One region of the Microbulbifer aestuariivivens genome, then DNA from elsewhere that is predicted to be linked to it. Evidence: predicted binding sites of a transcription regulator. Region 1 holds the regulator's gene; the other holds the start of a gene.
The links. Region 1 encodes LexA, which represses DNA repair genes until DNA is damaged. Its sites were predicted from a motif close to ACTGTNTNTANANACAGT; they were not measured.
Positions count from the first base shown of each region.

Region 2: imuA (translesion DNA synthesis-associated protein ImuA) is a predicted target of LexA. The motif match lies at 7,734-7,751, and genes of this name have one in related genera.

Region 1 is NZ_BAABRT010000001.1:39,390-49,351, forward strand. It holds gene topA (type I DNA topoisomerase) at 1-317, shown strand, start outside; gene ABEA58_RS00135 (DUF6586 family protein) at 314-808, shown strand; gene ABEA58_RS00140 (hypothetical protein) at 1,077-1,328, shown strand; gene lexA (transcriptional repressor LexA) at 1,701-2,306, opposite strand; gene ABEA58_RS00150 (DUF6763 family protein) at 2,902-3,222, opposite strand; gene ABEA58_RS00155 (TetR/AcrR family transcriptional regulator) at 3,357-3,986, shown strand; gene nagZ (beta-N-acetylhexosaminidase) at 4,083-5,159, shown strand; gene ABEA58_RS00165 (mechanosensitive ion channel domain-containing protein) at 5,473-6,588, shown strand; gene ABEA58_RS00170 (cold-shock protein) at 6,936-7,151, shown strand; gene ABEA58_RS00175 (DUF819 family protein) at 7,325-8,560, opposite strand; gene ABEA58_RS00180 (CsiV family protein) at 8,756-9,682, opposite strand; gene mfd (transcription-repair coupling factor) at 9,750-9,962, opposite strand, start outside.
Region 2 is NZ_BAABRT010000027.1:460-10,421, reverse strand. It holds gene ABEA58_RS13590 (DUF3820 family protein) at 736-972, opposite strand; gene ABEA58_RS13585 (hypothetical protein) at 1,350-1,634, shown strand; gene ABEA58_RS13580 (S46 family peptidase) at 1,908-4,223, shown strand; gene ABEA58_RS13575 (hypothetical protein) at 4,501-4,686, opposite strand; gene ABEA58_RS13570 (BaiN/RdsA family NAD(P)/FAD-dependent oxidoreductase) at 4,814-6,007, opposite strand; gene dcd (dCTP deaminase) at 6,270-6,839, opposite strand; gene imuA (translesion DNA synthesis-associated protein ImuA) at 7,928-8,632, shown strand; gene ABEA58_RS13555 (Y-family DNA polymerase) at 8,985-9,962, shown strand, end outside.

The DNA of each region.
Region 1 (9,962 bases):
ACCAGAGCGAGATTGATCCCAAATACAGCTTCCTTTTCTCCGCTCCCACGGAAGATGATCAGGGGCGCGATACGGTGGTGCGTTTCAGCCGAAAGACCCAGGAGCAGTACGTACAGTCTGAAGAAGACGGTAAGGCCACCGGCTGGCGCGCCTTTTACCGAGATGGCAAATGGCAGGCGGAGGCCCCCAGTAAGGCCAAGCCTTCGGCAAAAAAAGCGGCGAGTAAAGCGCCTAAAAAAGCCGCCGCAAAGAAGGCCGCTGCAAAGAGCGCCCCGAAGAAAGCTGCGAAAAAAGCTCCGGGCAATAAAGAGCTATGAGCAACCCCTACACCGGCGCTGTCGCAGCGGCTCTGCGCAAGGCAACACTGCTTGGCGACATCACCCCTGCGGGAGACCTGCAGGCGCAGGCGCTCTTCGAGGCCCGCCTGCTTGAGCTCTGGCGGGCCTATCAGGCTTTCCTGGCCGAGTTGGCTTTTCAGTTGCAGCTCGGCGGCGAGCCGGACTCTCCAAAGATGCTTTCACAGATGGCGCACTCCCAGAATAAGGGTTGTGGAGAGGCGCTGGAGTTGGAGGGGTTACTGGAAGACCCCGAGAGCTGGTTGTCCACACTCGAAGCTGCCTGGCAGGCTCTATGGCAGTTTCGTACTGGCCAGAGACAGCGCAGAGGCGCGGCCAGTGCGACTTTGATTCCGCTAATGGAGGTAGGGCAGCGCCCCGTTGAGCCGCTTAGCCGCAGCCAGCTAGAAAACTGGCAGCAGGGCCTTACGGAGCTGATTCAGCGCCAGCGGACGAATACTGCCGAGTGGTAAAGCGCCCCTTATTGACGCTTATGAGCCGTAATAAGGCGTTCGCGGGCATCGGCGGAGCCGTAGCCTGTTACGTTTGTCTCGACAGGGGGGGAGTTTTCACTAGCCCACAGCCCACAGCCCACAGCCCACACCCCTGATATAGCCTTCATATACCCCATATATGACCCTGATTCTGGCCTCATCCTGGCCCCACTCGGGCTCTAGAGCCGATGATCACATCTCGGGCACTGTGTTACACTGCGCTAAATCGATGTAAACGGAGAAACGAATGTCCTCTGAGACTTTCGAAATCATTGAGTTGGCTAATGGCGACGTTGCCCTGCGTCGGGCGGGTGAACGTGATGATCCGCTCGTGCGAATCCATTTTTCCGAGGAAAGCACAGACTTCCTGCGTGAGCATAAGATCGCCATCGCCAAGGCCATGCTGGAGGCTGGCATTGAGGCTGTACAAAATATCGGCGATCTGGAGCCTGAACCTCTGGAAGAAGAGCTGGAGCCGATCAACCACACCATTCATTGATTTCTCCCGGGTGGCGTTCAAGCGTCTCCCGCTATTCTCTTCCCATGCCCCATGCCCCATGCCCCATGACTGCAACTCGAAACCGTGATCAGCTTTCTTGGTGGTGGCTTGCAATTTTAGTCAAGCCCTGGACAGCCCAAGCTCTAACTCACTGATTTCTGAGGCCCTAATTATCTTTGTATTTCACCTGTAGCCAGGCGGGTTGGGCCTCTGGAAGTGAGAGCTTGCGCTGCTGGTAATTTGGGATGGGCTGGCAGGTTTTCACTTCACTTCATGTATTCGCCTTCGATTTGGCGAGCTTGTAAGCATAATGAAGTTATCGCGGTTACGCCCGGGACGTCGGGCGTTTAACGCAGAAGAGCGGCTGGCTGCTCAGGGGGTTTGGCGAATCACACCCACCGCCAGGCCTTCGATCGCGAAATGTTTGTCACGCATGTCCACCTGAATAACATCAAACTCTTCATTTTCTGGAAGCAACTGCACCAGAGCCTGATTACCGCGGCGGCGGAAGCGTTTTACCGTTACTTCATCCTCGATCCTCGCAACGACGATCTGGCCATTGTGGACCTGGTCGGTGCGCTGAACCGCCAAAAGGTCACCATCGAGAATACCGGCATCTTTCATGCTCATGCCGTGAACCCGCAACAGGTAGTCGGCAGGGGGGTGAAAAAAGTCCGATGGCAGTTCGCAGTAGTCCTCAATATTTTCTTCGGCGAGGATTGGGTTGCCGGCGGCTACCCGGCCGATAATTGGCAGGCCCGGCTGGTGGCCAGGGATGCGGATTCCGCGCGATGCGCCGGCTACCATCTCGATGGCGCCCTTGCGGGCCAGGGCTTTCAGGTGTTCTTCGGCCGCGTTGGGTGAACGAAAGCCAAGCTCTTGCGCGATTTCGGCGCGGGTGGGGGGGTAGCCAGTATCGTCGAGATAGGATTTGATCAGTGCGAGTACCTGAGCCTGGCGCGCAGTGAGGTTGGTCATGGGGTTCACCTGCCTGATTGTTGTCTGTATTTATATACAGTTGCTGTGATTATATACAGAAAGCCCGGCAGCGCAAATTTGCCGATCACTCGCGTCACTCGCTTCACATGGGCCTCACCACTCGCGGGAGTGATCGCTGCCGTCGTCAGTCAGCTTTGTATGAGATTCTCCGTTCGTGGTTATTCGTTCTGTCTTCCTGTTCTTCATCGATACCGGTTGTGCCTGTTATGGGTATCAAGGGCGGGGTCAGGGTGAGATTCAAGTTGGGGATGCAGCTCGTGGATGAGAATCACATTGTCGGGCGTGATTGCGGCGCAAGCCTGGGGGGTATTCAGCGGCTACAAGGTTTGTGGAGAAGTGGCTGTATTGATTGCGCGAATCTGGACTGTTTCTGCTGGCAGCCTGTATTAATCAGGTTTTGAGTGATCGATAGGAGTGGTCCGGCGGCACAGTTGTTTGCAATTCCAGGCTCTCTGGGGGGGCAGCCGTTACCCAGCTTCGCTGGAAAGTCCGGAAGCCCCCTCAATAGCTCCCTCAATAGACCCCTCAATAGACCCTAACCTAGATAGCCCCACACAAGCCCTGTCACTGGGGCTCAAAAAGAGCTTTCATCGGTACCGGCGAAGCTTTCACCCTCGAGGCTGTCCAGTTGGCTCATGAAGTCGGGTCCGGGGGCGTCTGAGTCAGGGTCCTGTTCCCGGGCCGTGAGCCCGTAAGCCGCGTTGGCATCCTCGGGAGCGGCGGCGGCTGCCAGCGAGCGACTGATCCAGTCGCCAGGCTCTATCTCACCCACGGTACCGTCAAGGTACTGTACTTCAATGGTCTGTTGGAATTCGTCAATGGCGACGACTTCGAAGACTTCGCCACTATCCACGTCCTCGAACCAGCTGCCGATATCCGGTGTCATTTGTGTCATGACTTCCTGCCCCTGTTGTGTTTCCTCCAATCTAATGTCTGTTGCCTGAAGTCAGTAGCTGCGCGTGCTGGGGGGGAATGTGCTAACCTGCGCGAGTCGTCAAACAAGTGTTTTAATTGATGGTTTGAATTCCTATGACCCAGACTGATACCGTCGGCCGGATATTGGATGCGGCGGAAGTGCTGTTTGCAGAGCGGGGGTTTACTGAGACCTCCCTGCGCACCATAACCAGCACTGCCGGCGTGAATCTTGCGGCAGTCAACTATCACTTCGGCTCCAAGAAGGAATTGATCCAGGCGGTATTCGAGCGTTTTCTTACGCCCTTTACCCGCAGCCTGGTGGAAGAGCTCGATCGTCGTGAGGCCATGGATGAGCCTTTGAGCGCCGAGAGGCTGCTGGACAGCCTCTATCGGGTAGCCATGGCCAATCTGGAGCGGGAGGGAAGGAACCCGCAGCGATTCATGCGCCTACTGGGGCTCGCCTACACCCAGTCTCAGGGTCACCTGCGCCGATTTATCGTTTCTCGCTACGGCGACAGCTATCAGCGCTTCGCGGGCCTGCTTTCCAAGGCCTTGCCGGGCCTCGACCCGGTTACTTTCTATTGGCGCCTCTACTTTATGTTGGGCGCAACCATCTTTACCCTATCGAGCTTTGACGCCATTGAGGCTATCCTCAAGGAGGATTTTGGCGCGGAAAGCAGCCTCCAGGAAACCCTGGAGCGCCTGGTGCCCGCCGCTGCGGCGATGCTGCACGCGGATCTCTGAGGGCAGCCTTGCTCCGCCAGTAGTCAAAAGCGGTAATGCCTGTGAAAGCGTCGGCATGGTAGGCACCAAGGTGCGTGAGCGTAGAAGGTAAAAGACGTGCAAGACACGAGTGATACGAAAAGTTCGAGAGATCTGCAAGGTAAAGCCGGGGAGCAGGGTCTCGGCCCGGTAATGATCGACGTAGAGGGCATGGCACTGAGTGAAGAGGACCGGCGCCTGCTCCGCCACCCCATGGTGGGTGGGCTTATCCTCTTCAGCCGCAATTTCACTGACCGTCGGCAACTGGAATCGCTGGTGGCCGAGATTCGGGCCGAGCGCCACGGTATTCTCGTGGCGGTGGACCAGGAGGGGGGCAGGGTGCAGCGTTTCCGTGAGCAGGGCTTCACCCGCCTGCCATCGATGCAGAAACTGGCCCGGGCCGCCAATGATCGCCAACTGCGGGATGTGGGCTGGTTGCTGGCCTCGGAGCTTCTCACCGCCGGCATCGACTTCAGCTTTGCGCCGGTGCTGGATGCGGACGATGCACACTGTCGTATTGTCGGTGACCGCAGCTTTGCTAAAGACCCCGCAGCGGTGCTGCAAAAAGCCGGCCCGTTTATGGCAGGAATGCACGAGGCCGGCATGTCGACCACCGGCAAGCACTTCCCCGGTCATGGAAATGTACTCGAGGACAGCCACGAGGAGCTGCCCAAGGATGGGCGGGACCTGGACCGGGTGCTGGCCACCGACGCGGTGCCGTTTGCAGAGAGTATCCGTCGCGGTGAACTGGATGCGGTGATGCCCGCTCATATTCTCTTTAGCGAGGTTGACCCAAATCCCGTAGGCTTTTCAAAATTCTGGTTGCAGCGCGTGTTGCGGGGTCGGCTCGGTTTTGATGGGGTTGTCTTCAGCGATGACCTGTCAATGGAGGGGGCGGGTGCGGCAGGCGGCTACGGTGCCCGTATCAAGGCGGCCCTCACCGCCGGGTGTGACATGGGGATTGTCTGTAACAACCGCGCCGGGGTGCTCGAAGTGCTCGATGCTCTGCAGGGCTTCAGTATCGATACCGCTTCCGCGGCGCGGCTTGCCGGGATGCGGGGCAGACCAGTGATCCACTCATGGCAGTCCCTACAGCAGAGTGAACGCTGGCAGAAAACCCGCGACTGGTTGGCCGAGCTGACCGCCGCCGATTGAGCGCGGTTATTGCGCTCTTTAGGGGAGCGCGTTAAGGGAGCGCGTTGAGGGAGCGAGGAGGGAATTTGGAGGGAACCCGGGAGGGAGTCACGGAGAAAAGGGCGTAAAGCCGCACAGCAAGCTGTGGACAGGCCATTGACGCCGCAATGCAGGTTCTTGCCAGTGCCGTATGTACAGCTCTTTGACCATCCCTGAACTCTCGCCACTCAAGCAGCGAGAAACCTATCAGCTGAATAGGTATCAGAGATCAGCATCAGCCGGTTTTAAGCCAAGCAATTTGAATCAACCAAAGAAGTTTTTGGAGAAGTAATCCGTGCAAGCTTTCGAGGCTTTTAGACAACTGATGGTCGCCTGGGTCGGCGCCAATCAGTTCTGGATAGTGGTGATCTTTGCAATTGTGCTGGCCTCAGCACTGGGTGCCTGGTTTCTCCGGCGCTTCGTGCAGAAGCTGGAGCAGCGGGCCGCCACCACCGCAAACCCCTGGGACGATGCCCTTGTGGGCGCGCTGACCCCGCCGGGGCCGGTACTGATCTGGCTGCTGGGTCTGACGCTCGCCGCCGAGCGGGCTGGCCGGGCTACTGGTGCCGAGATATTCCAGCTGGCGACACCGGTCCGCGACGTGGGTGTGATTCTGGCTGTGACCTGGTTTGCGTGGCGCTTCTCGCACAAAGTGGAGTACAACCTGCGCGACCCGCGTTATATCGCCAAGCCAATGGATGCGACGACGGTTCGCGCATTGGGCAAGCTCGTGCGTGCATCCATTCTGATCACTTCGGCCATGGTGATCATGCAGTATTTCCAATATAGCGTGAGTGGGATTCTTGCGTTCGGGGGAATCGGCGGGCTTGCGGTCGGTTTCGCGGCCAAAGACCTGTTGGCCAACTTCTTTGGCGGTCTTATGGTGTACCTGGACCGGCCCTTTGCCGTGGGTGACTGGGTCCGCTCACCGGATAAGGAAATTGAGGGAACCGTCGAGGATATTGGCTGGCGGCTGACCCGAATCCGTACCTTTGATAAGCGTCCGCTCTATATTCCCAATAGCGTCTTCACGCAGATATCCGTGGAAAACCCATCGCGGATGCAAAACCGCAGAATCTTTGAGACTGTGGGCATCCGCTATGCGGATGCCCCGAAAATGGCGGCGATAGTGCAAGACGTCAAGGCCATGCTGCAACAGCACCCGGAAATTGACACCAATCAGACCCTGATCGTGAACTTCAACAGTTTCGCGCCTTCCTCATTGGATTTCTTTATTTATACCTTTACCAAGACCACCGAGTGGGTGCGCTATCACGAGATTAAACAGGATGTTTTACTCAAAGTGCTGGAGATTATCGAATCTCACGATGCCTCGTGTGCTTTCCCGACTTCCACGGTCCATATCGCGGAAATAGCCCAGCAGGAACGGGCGCTTGTGCGTGCTGACTGAGCTTAACGGAAGTAAATCACGGGTGTCGCGGGAGTACATGACAGGGAATGCAGGAATGGATGTCCGCGACCGTTGTGACAGCTTCAACAGTAATAGAACTTTTGTCCGCCACGGTTGACGAAAAATTGCGCGGAAGGCGCGTATTATAGGATTTATTTCGTTTAGAAACCTAGACACTGGCGTCAATTTATCTAAGAATCATTGCTGTACATCTAGTTGACTAGATGGACAGTGCAATAGAGCAGTCGAATGGCTGCCGAGGTTGGGGTGGCGTTTGTCGCTCTTCACCCACAGAGGTAACGCAGGGGGAGAGAGCTCAGCGCAATAACAATAATGAGGTTGGCTCAATGAGTGATCGCGTTACAGGTACCGTAAAGTGGTTTAATAATGCCCGGGGTTACGGATTTATTACCTGTGGAGAAGGTACCGAAGATATTTTTGTTCACTATCGCAGTATTCGCGGCGAAGGATACAAAACCCTGAATGAAGGGCAGGCCGTGGAGTTTGAAATGCAAAAAGGTGACAAGGGATTGTTGGCGGAAGATGTCGTTCCCTGCGAATGAGTCCCCGATAAAAATTCTTTGTAATTGCCACTCCCTCGAGGCGGTCGCCTAGCAGTCATACCTGCACTGCCAGGGGCTCCTCAGGAGCATAGGTACACCAAGGCGGGCCATTTGGCCCGCCTTTTTAATGTTCGCAGTTTAATACTCGTAAAAAACCTGGGGTTTTGTGGTTCTCACGAAGCACCGACTATGCGCAGCAGCTGACCGCAGAACCAGGCCGCATAGGTACCCAATGCGTAGCCAAAGACGGCAAGCAGTACCCCCACAGGCGCCAGTGCGGGGTGGAAGGCTGCGGCCACGACCGGCGCGGATGCCGCGCCACCCACATTGGCCTGGCTGCCGACCGCCATAAAGAAGGTGGGCGCCTTGATCAGCTTGGCTACCAGCAGCATCAGCCCTGCGTGAACACTCATCCAGATGACTCCGAGCACAAAGAGTTCGGGGCTGTCACGGAGCGCGGTGATATCCATATGGGTGCCGATCGTGGCCACCAGGAAGTAAATAAACACGGTGCCGATTCTGGATGCGCCAGCTCCTTCCAACTTGGAAGCCGGTGAAAACGCCATCGCCACCCCCAGAGTGGTGGCAATGATAATCAGCCAGAAGAACTGGCTGGTGAAGCTGAAGCGGGCCAGGTGCGGTGCGTTGGCCTGGAACCAGGGTGCCAGTTGATCCGCAAAGGCATGTGCAATGGCGGTCACCCCGAAACCTACCGCAGCGATCAGCATCAGGTCTGGCAGCGAGGGAATTCGGGAGTGCTTTTTCTGCAGTGTCTCGACTTTCTCGCGCAGTGTAGTAATAGCGCGGGTATCCGCACCGCGACGGGCGTCCAACTGCTTGGCATTACCGGCCATGATGAGCAGAACGGCCATCCAGATATTGGCGACGATCACATCGACCGCCACCATGGCGGAAAATATCTGATCGCCAACATCGAATATCTCCTTCATGGCGGTCTGGTTGGCACCGCCGCCGATCCAGCTGCCCGCCACCGTGGTCATGCCCCGCCAGACAGCGTCGGGCCCGCTGACATTGAGAATGCCTGGGTCAAAGGTGGCCATGATCATCAGCGCGATAGGGCCGCCAATCACGATACCCAGTGTCCCTGTCAGGAACATCACCAGTGCCTTGGGACCCAGATTGGCGATTGCCTTGAGGTCGATGCTGAGGGTCAGAAGAACGAGGCTTGCCGGCAGCAGATAGCGGGAGGCAACGTAGTAAAGGTTTGACTGTTTCGCATCGATGATGCCGAAGGTGGTGAGCAGTGAGGGTAGAAAATAGCAGAGCAGCAACGCGGGAACGAAGCGATAAAAGCGCTTCCAGAAGCGATGTTCACTGCCTGCTGTATAAAACACAAAGCCGAGGATGGCCGCTAGCATGCCGAGAATGATGGCGTCGTTAGTAATCATAAAACCGTCGTACGTCCTACTTATATTTCGTTATTTATGTGGCCCAAAGCCTGTTAAAGCTCAAAGACCGATACAGCCAGAAAGTCCAATGGAAAGTCGACCCGCTAGTTCAATGGAAAATCCAATGGACATTCAGAGTCTGACCAGAGCCGTACGCAGCACCGCTGCCTTTCGGCCCGGCACTGCTGGGGAAGCTCAGGGGGGTGACTGGTCCACTTCCTCCTCCGCCGGCTGCACAGTGCGTATCTCGATCAGCACGCCAAAGCGCGGGTGGTCCAGATAGTGCAGCTCACCGCTTTTCATGCGGCGTTCCTGTTGCAGCAGGGCGACATTCTGCACAGTGAGCGGAGGTTGAGGTTCATCGAACTCGGTCAAAGCGGGGGCCGTTATGGCCGCATCGGAAAACTCGCTATCGGCAGTAGCGATATCGGTAAAAACAGTACCGGTAAAGCTGGCATCAGAGCCAGTATTGATTGCTTGTGTGGAGACAGAGGGGGCTTCTGCCGCCTGCACCATCAGATCGACGGGTTCTGATGACGGGGCGGACGAGGGTCCGGTCTCTTTCACCGGGCGACGTGGCAGGGTGATGCCTCTTACAGCGTTGTCTGTGGCAACTGTGGTTGGCGCTGCCGGGTCCAGTTCGCTGAGCCATAGATTGGTGCTCAGGTGCAGGTAGCGGGCCACACTGAGGGTGACGCTCCCCTCCAGTTCATAATGCTCACCGAGTCGGTTGCCGCCGGTGAGCAGTATCGCGGGAGCATTGCGCTTGTTTTGCAGTACCTGTCGCCAGGCTTTATGGAACAGTACCTGCTGGCCGCGGGCGTCGCCAATCGCCGCCGCCTTGGCGTCCAACTGGGTCGGGGCCGGTTGCAGGAAGGGGCGGGGGCCGCTTTCATCCTCCTGCTTTTCCATTGGCTCCATGGTGTCGAAGTCCACCCACTGCCGGGGGTATTTCAGCCGTGGAGAGGCTGGCCAGTCTTCAGCGCTCTGCGCCATGCCGCTGTCGCGGCTGAAGACGATCATCTCGATTTCGAAGGTGGTGCCAGCGTAGTTTTTCGCCGCCGCAGCGGTGGAGGCCGAGGCGAGGACCAGTCCCGCCATTAGGTGCAGAAATCTTCTCATGGTGATACCACAGTGATCGTTATATTGCTGGTGCGGGCCTCGCGGGCCAACGGGAAGTCGAAGTCTATCATTGCGCCAACTGCTCCAACACTCCCGCCACCTGCGCCAGCCGTTCCTCCGGCCCGGATTCATCCAGGGCGAATGTCAGCAGGTTGGCGCCGGCCAGCTGGTACATGCCCGGCTGGTTCTGCACCAGCTTCACCAGGGTGAGCGGATCGACACTGGTGTTCTCTGAAAACTCCAGCCGTCCGCGGGCGGCGGAAGCCTCCAGCTTGCGGAT
Region 2 (9,962 bases), on a different contig from region 1:
CCTGAAGGAACTAGGGGCTAGAATTTAGAATTAGGCAAGTGGTCAGACAGAACCAGAACCAGAACCAGAACCAGAACCAGAACCAGAACCAGAAAGAGAATAGCGGCCGAATTCGTTTCGACCGCTCCCTCTCTTTAAGCTGTCCGAACGTTAGTACCGCGTGTTCACTCGCTGAAGTCACTATTCCAGACCAGTGGTCACCCGCTGTGGGCCTATTTACGGTCTTGTCCGGGCTCCATTGCGGACCGCTTCTTCTTGCTGCTTTCCGCTACAAACAGCGTGAAAGCTTTCTTACCTAGGCACTACCCAGTCTAGTATGGACAAGCTGTAATCCAAACGGCCAAAACGCGTAAGCGACTATGGCAAAACATTTTTTTCAGGCTCAATAGCCCCCTGTGTTCGCAGAGGAAATCTGTCGACAAGATTTCCCCGGCAATGGGAAACCCAGCTGCCATCCCGCAGGCCATTGACCCACAGTGAAGTCTGCAACAGCCTCTGCGCCGCTATGAAAACCGGGAGCAGCCTATAAAAAATGATGGGTAGCGTCTCCGCAAACCACGCCTCCCAATTCCACTGCCCTCACTCCCTCTCACCGCCTCTACCGCCTCTACCGCCTCTACCGCCTCTACCGCCTCTCACCGCCTCTCACCGCCCAGAGGTGCTGCAAGTGCGCCTGATGACGCAATCGGTACTGCGCACTGACTGAACACTCCCAAGTATCTCAGTATCAAGCTTCTAGCGACCTCGATCAGTTTTATCCTTCATTTTCAGTGGCCGGATTAAGCCCTCCAACCCTTCAATTTTGATCTCCAATGTCAGGGCCATCAGATAACCAAGCCGGCCTGCGGGAAACTCTTTCTTCTTAAACCAGAGCAGATATTCCTCCGGCAGGTCGATCAGCGCACGACCCGCATACTTGCCGAAGGGCATAGGCACTCGGGCAATGTCCAGCAAATCCTGTTTTTCAAACACACTCAAACCTCTACAACCAATAAATCGACTCTTCGTTATGCCGCATCTTGCTCATCACTGAACTCCTGAATCTTCCCGGTCATATTGTGACCCTAGCAGCGGCACTAAGTCATGAGTAGCGGCATCAGGTCATTAGCAGAAAATGCCCACGGCCAGCTGTGAGCCATTCAGCAAGTGCCGCGCACTAACCGTTATGGGGAAAAGCGTGAAACAACCATACACTCTTTTTCACGTTGCGCGGGCCTTGGTTCCTTGCCCGCTATGGATTGGCTGCCATGCAATCGACAGGGTGTTTGTCCGCGCGCTTTCGTTATGCGACAGGGCAATCCCTGTCTCGAACAGCCAGGACGGTCGAACCTCAGGAGTAATTTGGAGTAATGATGATGAAACTTTCCCTCAAGCGCGCGGGCCTGGCGTCACTGGTTTCCGCCACTGTACTCGCTGGCAGCCTTACCACTGGCTGCGCCAATATGAGTGATACCGACCGCCGGATTGGCACGGGTGCAGGTATCGGCGCCGTCACCGGTGCCCTCATTTCCGGCGGGCGTCCGGGTGGCACCGCAGCCGGTGCCATCATTGGTGCGGGCGCGGGCTGGCTTTATGACCGCGAGAAAAAACGCCACTATTACTACGATCGCCATGGCCGTCGTGTCTACCGCTAGACTGGCAACTGGTAACTGGCAACTGGCAACTGGTAACTGGTAACTGGTAACTAGAGAGTAGTCAGCTACGCCACGTTTTCATTTTTGATGACAGCCACTACCAACAGGTCACAGCGGCAATAATTTCCTCATATCGGAACCGGTAAGTCAGCAGCTCTTACCGGTTCCTGCGTTTTCCCGATCTGCCATTTATGGGAATATGGCTTTCTCGCGGTAAGGTTCCGCTACCGCAATCCACTTTCACACCATAAGCGTTATCAATAGGGATTGATTGTGAAAAATAACAAGTTATGCCATCTACTCGGGCTTGGCCTTGCCACCGCATTGCTGGCGGCCTGTGACGGCAGCCCCACAGAGACAGGGCAGACAACGCCGGCGAACCAAGCCAGCTCCGAATCCACGCAACCGGCCCTCGCCGCAACTGTCTCCACCGAGGGCATGTGGATGCCCAGCCAGCTGCCGCTGCTCTCGGACAAACTGCAGGAGTTCGGCCTGCAGCTGGATCCTGAAACCATGACGGACCTTACCCAGTTCCCCATGAATGCCATCATCAGCCTTGGCGGCTGTTCGGCATCCTTCGTTTCCCCCAAGGGGCTGGTCGCCACCAACCACCACTGCGCCTACGGCTCAATTTCCTACAATTCCAGCGAGGACAACGACCTGCTGGCCAATGGCTTCCTGGCCGAAACCCTTGCCGAGGAACTGCCAGCGGCGCCCGGCTCCCGCGTTTACGTCACTGTGGATATGCAGGAAGTGACGGACAAGATCAAAAGCAAACTGAACGAGCGGATGGATGGGGCCGAGCGCTTCAAGGCCATCGAAGATGCCGAGAAGTCGCTGGTTGCCGATTGTGAGGCGGACCCGGGCCATCGCTGCGAGGTTTACAGCTACTATGGCGGCGCCAGCTACTACCTGATCAAGCAACTGGCGATCCGCGACGTGCGCCTTGTACACGCCCCGGCCTCTTCCATCGGCAAGTTCGGTGGCGATATCGACAACTGGATGTGGCCACGTCACACCGGTGACTATGCCTTCCTGCGCGCCTACGTGGGCCCCGATGGCAAGCCCGCGGACTACTCTGAGGACAATGTCCCCTATCAGCCCAAGCACCACCTGAAAGTCGCCAGCAAAGGCCCCAATGCAGGGGATTATGTAATGGTGGCGGGCTACCCGGGCAGCACCAACCGCTACCGTACCGCGGCTGAAGTGGACAACAACTTCAACTGGTATTACCCCACCATGCAAAAAGTGCTGGCGGAGTGGTCTCAGGTAATCGGCAAGGCCAGCGAAGGGGACAAGGATGCGCAGCTGAAATACGCCAGCCTGGTTGCTGGCCTGAACAATTACTCCAAGAACTTCACCGGTATGCTGGAGGGCTATGAACGCAGTGACCTGCTGGAACGCAAGCAACAGCTGGAAAAAGACCTCCAGGCCTGGATCGAGGCCAACCCGGCTTCTGCCAAGCAATACGCATCCGTGATTGCGGATCTGCAGGCACTGATCACCGAGCAGCAATCTACCCAAGAGCGTGATCTGGTCATGCGCTATATGGGCCGCTCGGCCATGCTCAGCGCCGCCCAGCGCCTCTATCGCCTGAGCCTGGAAAACCAGAAACCGGATATGGAACGCGAACCCGGCTACCAACTGCGCGACATGACCCGTTTCACCGAGGGCATGAAACGCATCGAGCGCAACTTTAACCCGCAAGTGGATCAGGCCATCTGGACCTATTTTATTCAGCGCTATAACCAGTTGCCGAAAGAGCAGCGTGTAGCCAGCTTTGACGCCTTCCTCGGCGAAGCCGCCAGCGGCGAAGCGCTCCAGGAAAAACTGTCCGGCATGTACAAAAACACGAACCTGACAGATACAAAGGCCCGCCTGGCCTGGATGAAAAAGTCCCCCGAAGACTTCCGCAACAGCAGCGATCCGTTTATCCAACTGGCCGTGGCCATGTACGACGACCTCTACGCGATGGAACAGCGGGACAAGGCCATGAGCGGCCGCTTTGCCGAACTTCGCCCCAAATACATGGACCTGCTGATCGCCTACTACAGGGAACAGGGCAAACCGGTCTACCCGGATGCCAACAGCTCGCTGCGTGTTACCTACGGCCTGGTGAAGGGTTACACCCCACCGGAGGGCACAATCGACGGCCCCGCTGACGGCAACGACGGCCACAATGGCTTTGTGCCCTTCACCACCCTGCGCGGTATCCAGGAAAAATATACCGGAGAAGATCCCTTCGATGCGCCGAAGGCACAGCTGGACGCGATCAAAAAATCGGCCCACAGCCGTTTTTACAAGGAATCGCTGAATTCCGTCCCGGTGAACTTCCTCAGCACCGTCGACATTACCGGCGGCAACTCCGGTTCCGCCACCATGAACGGCAAGGGCGAGCTGATTGGTCTCGTTTTTGACGGCACCTACGACAGCATCAATGCCGACTGGGACTTCAACGACAACACCCGCGCCATCCACGTGGATGTGGCTTACATGCTGTGGGTGATGGAGAATGTTGATGGTGCCCACAACCTGCTGGAAGAGATGGGAGTGGCAGCGGAGCCCGCGGACAAAAAATCAGAGGAGTGATTTCTCACGTCCAATAAAAAACCGGCGCCAGCGCCGGTTTTTTATATGTAGTAGTTCAGACTTGATCTGACAGTTACCGGTTTTTCAGAAGGTGCTCTGTCAGGTCAAGTTCAGTTTGCGAACTTTTCCATCCAGATCTTTTTGCCAACCTCGAGCGTTTGTATCGGAGTTCGGCCGCAGCCCCTCTTCGCAGCTCCCTCCCCGCAGCTAATCGCTCATACAGTCGTTGCCATAATCGCACTGACAACCGCACTTTCATCCGCACGTCCAACCGTATTTACAAGAGCTTTGTCTTGGTCTTGCCGCAACGCTCACAGCGGTACTCCGTCACCAGTTTGCCCTGTTTGACATCGAACTTGCGCTCGGTGACCACCTGCCACTTATGGAATCCATCGCGGCAGAGACTGCTGCCCTTGTGCTTCTGCCATGCGGTTTTGCGCTTGAAAGGAATCACATCGCCCATGGGTGGCCGCCTCCTGACCGGTTGATCCTGCAGTTTGCAATGAGGTAGGGGTATATTAAAGCACTGTTCTTGATGAGCGGCCCATTTACGGTTGCTCATTGCACGGCTGTTGCTTGAGCAATTTTTATTAGACCACTTCACCCGCGGCATGGGCGGAAGACCAGGCCCACTGGAAGTTGTAGCCACCCAGCCAACCGGTGACATCGAGCACTTCGCCGATAAAGTACAGGCCCGGCTGCGACTTGCACTCCATGGTGCGGGAGGAGATCGCATCGGTATCCACCCCGCCTAAAGTGACTTCTGCGGTGCGGTAGCCCTCGGTTCCGGCGGGCACCAGCTGCCAGGTCTGCAGCTTTTCCCCCACCTCCGCCAGTTCCGCAGCGCTGAACCGTTTCAGGGGCCGACTCTCAATACCCCGTTCGGCGAGAAAGTGCGCCGCCAGCTTCTTGCTCCAGAGCCCTGCCAATACCGTGTGCAGGTGGGCCTCGGGTTTATCTTGCCGCAGCCCGCCGAGCCAGTCGGCCAGATTCCGGTCCGGAGCCAGATCAAAGGAGACAGTCTCGCCCTCGCGCCAGAGACTGGAGACCTGCAGCACCGCAGGCCCGCTCAGCCCCCGATGGGTAAACAGCATCTGCTCATGGAAGCTGCCCGCACCACAGCTGGCGGAAACCGCTATCGCCGTGCCGGGAAGCTCGCGCTGCCGCTCCAGCTGGCGCTTGTGCTGGGTAAAGGGCACGAGCGCGGCGCGTGTCGGCGTGATGCGCAGGCCATACTGGCGGGCAATATCATAGCCAAAACCAGTCGCGCCCATGGTGGGTATCGACAGGCCGCCGGTGGCAATCACCAGGGACTCGCACTGCACCGCCCCCAGGCTGCTCTCCACTACATAGCCACCCTGGCGCCCCTGCACCGAGCCGATACTGCAGCGGGTACGGACCTGCGCTTTGGCTGTGCGGCACTCCGCCAGCAGCAGGTCGACAATATCCTTGGACTTGTTGTCGCAGAACAGCTGGCCGAGGGTCTTCTCGTGGTAGGGAATACCGTGCTTTTCCACCAGCGCGATAAAGTCCCACTGGGTATAGCGAGCCAGGGCCGACTTACAGAAGTGGGGATTCTCGCTGTAGTAGTTGTCCGGCGCGGTGTAGAGATTGGTGAAGTTACAGCGGCCACCGCCGGACATCAGGATCTTCTTGCCAACCTTGTTGGCGTGGTCCAGCACCAGCACACTGCGCCCCCGCTGCCCGGCCACCGCCGCGCACATCAGGCCAGCGGCGCCGGCGCCGATGATGACCACATCGACCTGCTGAGGGAGTTCATTCATAACTCAATATTCAACGCTAGCGACGGCAAAGGAGGCCTGTGACTTCGGGGTGGAACTCGCTGCAGGCCGCTCTTCTCGTCGGCCCTCTGCCCCTCTGCCCCTCTGCCCCTGCCAAGGTTCGGCAACGGCGGAGGAGCCAAAAAAGCACAGGGTTTGAAAAGCACCAAAGAAGCAAAAGCCCCAGAGGCCGGTGAGGATCGGAGGGCCGGCGGGCTTACAAAACGACTAGGCTCGAAGGGACCAATGGAAACATCGGAGCCAATCAGGCCCGCGGCAGTGTCACCCCACGCTGACCCTGATACTTGCCGCCGCGGTCCTTGTAGGATACATCGCAGACCTCGTCGGACTCGAAGAACAGCATCTGCGCTACACCCTCATGGGCGTAGATCTTGGCCGGCAGGTTGGTGGTGTTGGAGAACTCAAGGGTCACATGCCCCTCCCACTCCGGCTCCAGCGGCGTCACATTCACAATGATGCCGCAGCGGGCGTATGTGGACTTGCCCAGGCAGATGGTCAGCACCGAGCGTGGAATGCGGAAGTACTCCACCGTGCGCGCCAAAGCAAAGGAGTTGGGCGGAATAATGCAGGAATCGCCTTCCACATCGACAAAGCTGTTCTCGTCGAAGGTTTTCGGGTCCACCGTCGCCGAGTGCACGTTGGTAAAAATCTTGAACTCACTGGCACAGCGCACGTCGTAGCCATAGCTGGAAGTGCCGTAGGAAATCAGGCGGTCGCCATTGGCGTTCCTGCGTACCTGGCCCGGCTCGAAAGGCTCGATCATGCCCTGCTGCTCGGCCATCCGGCGAATCCACTTGTCGGATTTGATGCTCACTCCGCCCCCCGTCGCTGTGCGTATTCTGGTCATTGAAAGAGGCGGAATCATAGCCGGTTTGCACTGCTCAAAAAAGTACCAGTAGCGACGGGAACCCACAGCCCGCATTCACCAGCCACTGCGCATGGGTGCTGGGCTGGGCTGGGCTGGGCTGGGCTGGGCTGGGCTGGGCTGATCACAGAGTAATGCGAGCCAAAGCCCAATCACTCCCCAGTGCTCACGCCATCCCACAAATGCCATGATCTGCATGGCGGCCATGATGAAATCATGAAATGACTTCAAGGTCGAAGGTCGAAGTCTTCCACACCTGGCGCCCGCATGGCGAACAGCCCCCCCTTTAGGCAACATCGCCCCTTCGTGATAGCCGCTGGGCACAGCGCCTATAGCGCCCTCCCATTCGCAGAATAACATTCAAACCCGGCATCAGTTTATGGGGGTTAATGTAAGCCCCAGCGCAACACGCCCCGCCCGATGAATACTCCCGCTCCGGCTGCCTCACCATCAGCGGCAGCCAACAACCCCCTCTACCCCAATGCGGCCACACTCTCCCCCCTTGCTCACATAAAGCGGCTGGTACCAGGGTTGGACCTCTCCGCATCTATTGACGCCTACGCCTCTTACCCCTCTTACCCCTCTTACCCCTCTTACCCCTCTTACCCCTCTTACCCCTCTTACCCCTCTTACCCCTCTTACCCCTCTTACCGCTCTTGCCCCTCTTACCCATCAACAACATATCGGCAGAACTTAACCGGCCACCCTGGTGATCGCTGCGGCGGCTCCTGCAAAGAGTCTCCCTGAGGGGAATGACCTGTAGCAAGCTGCAAGTCACAGGTACTTGTAGCGAGGGAATTGGCGTCATCCGGTACCACAAACGCTTGTGGGGCCAAGTCGGTTACTGTATAAAACACCAGTATCAGCTGTACGGATATACAAGCCTCTGGCCAGGATAGAAGAGTCCCGAAGCCACAACCAAGCCAGAGACAGCGAAACGACATAAAGAGACAACTAAAGAAGTAACAACAGAAACAGCCAAGACACAAGCAATAGAACCAATAGCAAGCTAGGGCTCTAAAGCGAGGGAACTGATCATGCCAAACACCGAACAGCTGTGGGTCCACAAGCCCCTATACACTCAGGGCAAAACCCAGCCGCAAAATCGCCTGGCAATCCACCCGGATACCCGCCACACCACCCGCGAGCAACCACGCCGGGGTATAGGGGGCATTGAAAGCGGCTATCCCACTCTCGATGCCGCACTCAAAGGCAACGGCTGGCCTCGCGGAGCCATGACCGAGATACTGATGGACCAGTCCGATAATGGCGAACTGGCCCTGCTGCTCCCCGCACTGGCCGCAATAACCCAGAGTGGACAAATGGTGACGCTGGTAAACCCGCCTTTCATCCCCCATGCCCCGACACTGGCGGCCGCAGGAATCCGGCTGGAAAAACTGCTGATTCTGCACCCCCGTAGCCAGCGCGATGAGTTGTGGGCCATGGAGCAGACACTGCAATCCGGGTGCTGTGGTGCGCTACTCAGCTGGCAGAGCGGCAGGCAAGCTGCCGACAGAGACCTGCGCCGACTGCAGCAGGCGGCACGCGATGGCCATTGCGCGCATTTCTATTTCCGCCCCAGCTCCTGCGCGCAAAGCCCCGCCGCCCTCCGTCTTCGGCTCGCGGTTGACGATGAACAACTGCATGTACAGCTGCTGAAGCGGCATGGCGGCCCGGCCGGCCAGCGGTTACGCCTGCCGCTCAGCGCCGGCCTGTCCCACCGCCAGCGGCAGCTGCACTGACCGGTGACAACAGGCGGCTGCAACAGATGGCTGCGAAAGATGACTGTAAAGGATGGATGTAAAGGATGGATGTAAAGGATGGATGTAAAGGATGGATGTAAAGGGTGGATGTAGCCGATTCTTGGGGAAGCAGGGAGGCAGGGAAGCAGGCCTTAACAGAAGCTTCTCTCCCCCATATGCACTCGGATCGATAAGCAATCCGCTTATTCAGTGTGCTCAACCAGCACCCTCAAAGCGATTAAACAGGCCGACAGACGAAATCCCGGAACGCTAAAGGCGCCCTTAAACGCAAACCCAAAACAGGAAGAGGTATCACCTGAAAACAACGCTTTAAACCGCACAGGAGTATCCCATGCTCTGGCTCTGCCTCCAGTTTCCCAGCCTGCCTCTACAGGCACTCACCCGCGCTCAGACCAGCACCGCTCATAACAACCCGCAAGCGGTCATCGAACAGCAATGGATCGTTGCCGCCAATACGCAGGCTATGCAATGTGGTATTGAAAGCGACCTCGCCGTCGCCACCGCCAGAAAACGGTGCCCAAAGCTGCAGCTGCTGACCAGGGACAACCACCGCGAGAAAGAGCTGCTACAGGAACTGGCGCAGTGGGCCTACAGTTTTACACCGGTGGTTTCGCTCCAGCCCAGCGCGCCAATACGCAATTCAGATAGCCGGCCCGCCTGTCTTTACCTGGAACTGAGCGGCTGCCTGCGTGCCAGCGGTGGCCTGCAGGCACTGCTCAAGCAACTGCGGCAAGAGCTTGGGCAGATGCAGGTGACCACCTCAATGGGGCTTGGCCACAGCCCCAGTGCCGCCCGCATGCTTAGCCAGCTGCCGCAACATCAGCAGTGGCTGACCGAAGCCCAGTCACTGCCCACCGCTCAACTGTGGCGCCAGTGGATCCACTGCTGCCCCTCCAAACTGCTGGATTGCGACAATGAGACCATCGCCAGCCTCTATGCCTGCGGCATCACGCGGGTAGGCCAATTGCTTGCGCTCCCCCTGTCCGAGGTAAGTAGCCGTTTCGGCCGTGAATTTGTCGACTACCTGGCACGGCTGAATGGCGGGCGCCAGGATCCACTGCCCCGTTACCAGCCCCCGCAGCAACTTCATTGCGCACTCGTCTTCCCTACACCGCTGGAAACCAGTGAGCAACTGCTCTTTCCCGCGGCTCGCCTGGTACGGGCGCTGTGCCGGCAGCTTCAGCGCCGCCAACTCTATGTGCAATATCTGTACTGGAAAGTGGATTTCGGGAAAAATGGCTGCAGGGTGGTCAGCGTTGATCTGTCCCAACCCTTGTTCGATCCCCAGCGTCTGCTCGCACTGACGAAG